DNA from 2 places in the Bacillus sp. Marseille-Q1617 genome. Region 2 is predicted to be linked to the other one. Evidence: a T-box and tRNA genes for the amino acid it is inferred to sense, from the RefSeq annotation. Region 2 holds a T-box; the other holds one or more tRNA genes.
The links. A T-box is a leader RNA that pairs with one kind of tRNA and senses whether it is charged. The one in region 2 lies ahead of ileS (isoleucine--tRNA ligase), so its partner is inferred to be a tRNA-Ile.

Region 1: it encodes a tRNA-Ile, which carries the amino acid that the T-box ahead of ileS (isoleucine--tRNA ligase) is inferred to sense. The anticodon was not compared.

The regions. Positions count from the first base shown of each region.
Region 1 is NZ_CAHJXM010000002.1:1,006,929-1,009,290, forward strand. Features, by position in the region: rRNA gene rrf (5S ribosomal RNA) at 77-193, shown strand; tRNA gene HWX64_RS16380 (tRNA-Val) at 206-281, shown strand; tRNA gene HWX64_RS16385 (tRNA-Thr) at 417-492, shown strand; tRNA gene HWX64_RS16390 (tRNA-Lys) at 517-592, shown strand; tRNA gene HWX64_RS16395 (tRNA-Leu) at 628-712, shown strand; tRNA gene HWX64_RS16400 (tRNA-Gly) at 718-792, shown strand; tRNA gene HWX64_RS16405 (tRNA-Leu) at 802-890, shown strand; tRNA gene HWX64_RS16410 (tRNA-Arg) at 957-1,033, shown strand; tRNA gene HWX64_RS16415 (tRNA-Pro) at 1,041-1,117, shown strand; tRNA gene HWX64_RS16420 (tRNA-Ala) at 1,126-1,201, shown strand; tRNA gene HWX64_RS16425 (tRNA-Met) at 1,316-1,392, shown strand; tRNA gene HWX64_RS16430 (tRNA-Ile) at 1,397-1,473, shown strand; tRNA gene HWX64_RS16435 (tRNA-Ser) at 1,491-1,583, shown strand; tRNA gene HWX64_RS16440 (tRNA-Met) at 1,759-1,832, shown strand; tRNA gene HWX64_RS16445 (tRNA-Asp) at 1,908-1,984, shown strand; tRNA gene HWX64_RS16450 (tRNA-Phe) at 2,145-2,220, shown strand; tRNA gene HWX64_RS16455 (tRNA-His) at 2,248-2,323, shown strand; tRNA gene HWX64_RS16460 (tRNA-Gly) at 2,332-2,362, shown strand, end outside.
Region 2 is NZ_CAHJXM010000001.1:1,595,982-1,598,343, reverse strand. Features, by position in the region: gene ileS (isoleucine--tRNA ligase) at 1-950, opposite strand, end outside; T-box leader at 1,132-1,376, opposite strand; gene HWX64_RS07985 (DivIVA domain-containing protein) at 1,431-1,946, opposite strand; gene HWX64_RS07980 (RNA-binding protein) at 2,036-2,362, opposite strand, start outside.

The DNA.
Region 1 (2,362 bases), on a different contig from region 2:
GATAAATTTTAAATTAATACTTGAAATTATCTCTGAAAAAGATATAATAATACTTGTCCTTTAAAAAGGATAACAGTCTGGTGACTATGGCGAAGAGGTCACACCCGTTCCCATGCCGAACACGGAAGTTAAGCTCTTCAGCGCCGATGGTAGTTGGGGGCTCTCCCCCTGTGAGAGTAGGACGTCGCCAGGCGATTTATATTTTGGAGGATTAGCTCAGCTGGGAGAGCATCTGCCTTACAAGCAGAGGGTCGGCGGTTCGATCCCGTCATCCTCCACCATAGATTTTTACGAAGCGTGAGCGGAGTAAAAGATCTTTCCTTCCTTTACTAAGAGCGAAGGAAAAAACGTCCTTAATTTCTACAATGTATTCAATGCTGAGTATATTGGACGAGTATTGCAAAACAACTTTACACGCCGGTGTAGCTCAACTGGTAGAGCAACTGACTTGTAATCAGTAGGTTGGGGGTTCAAGTCCTCTTGCCGGCACCACTTCGGTTTTACTCATTTTTATATGAGCCATTAGCTCAGTTGGTAGAGCATCTGACTTTTAATCAGAGGGTCGAAGGTTCGAGTCCTTCATGGCTCACCATTTGATGTTTGCAAAAGGCAAATGTCTCATTACATGCGGGTGTGGCGGAATTGGCAGACGCACCAGACTTAGGATCTGGCGCCGCAAGGCGTGGGGGTTCAAGTCCCTTCACCCGCACCATATTTGCGGAAGTAGTTCAGTGGTAGAACACCACCTTGCCAAGGTGGGGGTCGCGGGTTCGAATCCCGTCTTCCGCTCCAAAGATTTTTGCCGGGGTGGCGGAACTGGCAGACGCACAGGACTTAAAATCCTGCGGTAGGTGACTACCGTACCGGTTCGATTCCGGTCCTCGGCACCAAAGATTTTTGCTCTGGCAAAAGATATTTCCTTAATTTGCGGAAGCAAACATTCTTAATTATATTAAGCGCCCGTAGCTCAATTGGATAGAGCGTTTGACTACGGATCAAAAGGTTAGGGGTTCGACTCCTCTCGGGCGCGCCATCTATATCGGGAAGTAGCTCAGCTTGGTAGAGCACTTGGTTTGGGACCAAGGGGTCGCAGGTTCGAATCCTGTCTTCCCGACCACTTTAGATGGGGCCTTAGCTCAGCTGGGAGAGCGCCTGCTTTGCACGCAGGAGGTCAGCGGTTCGATCCCGCTAGGCTCCACCAAAGATTTTTGCTTCAGCAAAATATCTTACCTTTTACGCAGCGTAAGCGGAGTAAAATAATCTTCAATGTATTTGCTTCAGCAAAACATCTGAAAATTTCATTAAAATGTTTCTTGGCGGTGTAGCTCAGCTGGCTAGAGCGTACGGTTCATACCCGTGAGGTCGGGGGTTCGATCCCCTCCGCCGCTACCAATACGGACCTTTAGCTCAGTTGGTTAGAGCAGACGGCTCATAACCGTCCGGTCGTAGGTTCGAGTCCTACAAGGTCCACCATTCACATTTTAAAACACGGAGGAATACCCAAGTCCGGCTGAAGGGATCGGTCTTGAAAACCGACAGGGGTGTTAAAGCCCGCGGGGGTTCGAATCCCTCTTCCTCCGCCATATTTATTTTTTTACCCTTATTATCGTCGCGGGGTGGAGCACGTCCGAATAATCTTCGGAGCTTGCACATCAGCGCACCGACTGAGCAGCAGCTTGAATAAGCTTACTGAAGTCGGGGTGGTTCTAACGGATCTGTATTCGTAGGATCACAACTTATTTAAACGTTTATTATCGTCGCGGGGTGGAGCAGTTCGGTAGCTCGTCGGGCTCATAACCCGAAGGTCGCAGGTTCAAATCCTGTCCCCGCAATACCATTTTTGTTAAAGCAAATAGTAATCTAAGGGGTAACCGATGGATGAATATTTTGCTGGCGCAAAAATTCTTGGTCTGGTAGTTCAGTTGGTTAGAATGCCTGCCTGTCACGCAGGAGGTCGCGGGTTCGAGTCCCGTCCAGACCGCCACTAATTACATAGTGTGGCTTAGTAGCTCAGTTGGTAGAGCACGGTGAATAAGCTTCATCGAATAAACATCAGCGTACAGCTTGAGCAGCATCTTGAATAATCTTTCTGAAAGCTGGACGATGGACTATCACACTCTATGATTAGGAATTTTACATATGATGGCTCAGTAGCTCAGTTGGTAGAGCAATGGACTGAAAATCCATGTGTCGGCGGTTCGATTCCGTCCTGAGCCACCATTTTTCATTTATATCATACTTTTCATGGCGATTGTGGCGAAGTGGTTAACGCACCGGATTGTGGTTCCGGCATTCGTGGGTTCGATTCCCATCAGTCGCCCCATATATTTTGCGGGTGTAGTTTAATGGTAAAACCTCAGCC
Region 2 (2,362 bases):
GAGTCGGTAGTAACGTGATCCCCAAGGATGACCAGGGATTCGCGGTCATATAGCGGATGTTTAGCTTTAAGGCGCTCAAGCTCAGCCCCTTTGATTTTTTTCGTTACTTCATAACCTTCCCAGTCTAGATTTTCAACAACATCTTCCACAAGGTCTTCAGCCACTACATAGGAATTGTCATTAACCGATACAACAACGTATGTGAGGTCCTGATGAACCGCGATCCCAAGGTTGGCAGGAATTGTCCATGGAGTTGTCGTCCAGATGATGAACTGGGTACCTTCTTCAAGGATTCCTTTTCCATCGGTTACGCTGAACCCTACATAAATGGATGGTGAACGTTTGTCCTGATATTCGATCTCGGCTTCGGCTAATGCAGATTCACTTGAAGGAGACCAGTAAACTGGCTTTTTCCCCTTGTAGATATAGCCTTTCTTAGCCATGTCGCCAAACACCTTGATTTGCTGCGCCTCATATTCAGGTTTTAATGTGATATAAGGATTTTCCCAGTCACCGCGGACTCCCAATTGTTTAAATTGAGTGCGCTGGATATCTACTTGCTCATAAGCGTACTCTTCGCAAAGTTTACGGAATTCTGCGACCGTCATCTCTTTACGCTTCACGCCCTTATTCGTAAGTGCCTGCTCAATTGGGAGTCCGTGTGTATCCCAGCCTGGTACATATGGTGCATGGAACCCGTTCATCGATTTGTAACGCACGATGAAATCCTTAAGGATTTTATTCAATGCGTGGCCCATGTGAAGATTTCCATTTGCATATGGAGGTCCATCATGAAGGACAAATAGCGGGCGTCCGTTCGTGCGATCTTGAACCTTTTTGTAGATATCCATTTCTTCCCATTTCTTTTGCGTTTCAGGTTCTCTTTTAGGTAAGTTCCCTCTCATTGGAAACTCAGTTTTCGGCATTAATAAAGTATCTTTATACTCCATTTATTTTTTCCTCCTTCAGCATGTATCTTAATTGCCATCTTTTCTACTTTCTTGTGTTCTTAAACACCGCGGTTGATTTCCGTGCAACTGCTGGAATCACTCAACCTTTAAAAACCTTTTCTGAATAGAGTCGGACTTTTAAAAATCAATCCGGAACAACAAAAAAGCTTTCTCATCCCTAAAAAGGGACGAGAAAGCTTTCCCGCGGTACCACCCTCATAAAAATATCCTATAGGACACTTTCACTCGTTTCATTCGTAACGTGAATAAAACGCCATACACTAGTCTTCCCGAGTCAGTTGGGCTTTTCATGCATGGAGCTCAAGGGTGATCTTCCGCTTCTATTTCCTTACCGGGCTCGCACCATCCCCGGCTCGCTATATAGGAATCAAAGTAGAAACGTACTGTCCCTATCTCAGCCTTTATTTATTATGGCAAATCAGATTGTTTTACAATTATATGAAATGAAAGCAGCTTTCGTCAAGAAAGAGTCTCTTCTTCTTTAAGAGTTTTCAATTCAGTCGCATCTAAATCAAATTCCATCAACCGATCCCAATCATCAGTATCAAGCAGATCAAGCTGCGCTTCAATCAACATCTTGAAACGTGTGCGGAATACTTTCGACTGCTTCTTAAGCTCTTCAATTTCAATCGCGATCTTTCTTGCTTTTGAAAGTGATTCATTGACAATCCTGTCTGCATTCTTTTCAGCTTCTTTGATAATCAGTTTGGCTTCTTTCGTTGCGTTCCTCTTTACTTCTTCCCCTGCTTCTTGAGCGATGACGATGGATTTGTTAAGCGTTTCTTCAATGGTTGTAAAATGACCTAATCGTTCATTAAGGGAATTCAAACGTTCTTCAGTTTCTTTCTTTTCACGGATAAGAATTTCGTAATCTTTAATGATTTGATCTAAGAATTCATTAACCTCATCCTCATCATAACCGCGAAAGCCACGACTAAACTCCTTGTTATGTATGTCTAATGGCGTTAAAGGCATGGGAGCCACCTCCAGTACTTGGTGATTACACTTTTATTATAACTAAAATTTCGACAGTATGTGGGGGATTTCCTTCTTTTTTCTTCAATTTATTTGAGAATCCCTAAAGAAATTCGCCATTTTTCCCGTTTGGTCCTGCCTTCGATCGAAATAAGCTTACTTCTTCCGTAACCTCTTACTGACAATACGTCTCCTGTTTCGACTTCCATGGAGGGATTTTCTGTGATCTTCCAATTCAGTTTCACAAGGTTGCTTTTGATGTAGGTTTGAGCCTTCTGACGTGAAATATTATAAACTGCTGAGAGCACAACATCCAGTCTAAGTGAACTCACAGTCGTTACTTTCTCCTGCCACTTTTCGCCTGTCTCGATCAATTCTGTAAAAGGGACGGATTGTAATGTCACTTTTGCTTTCCC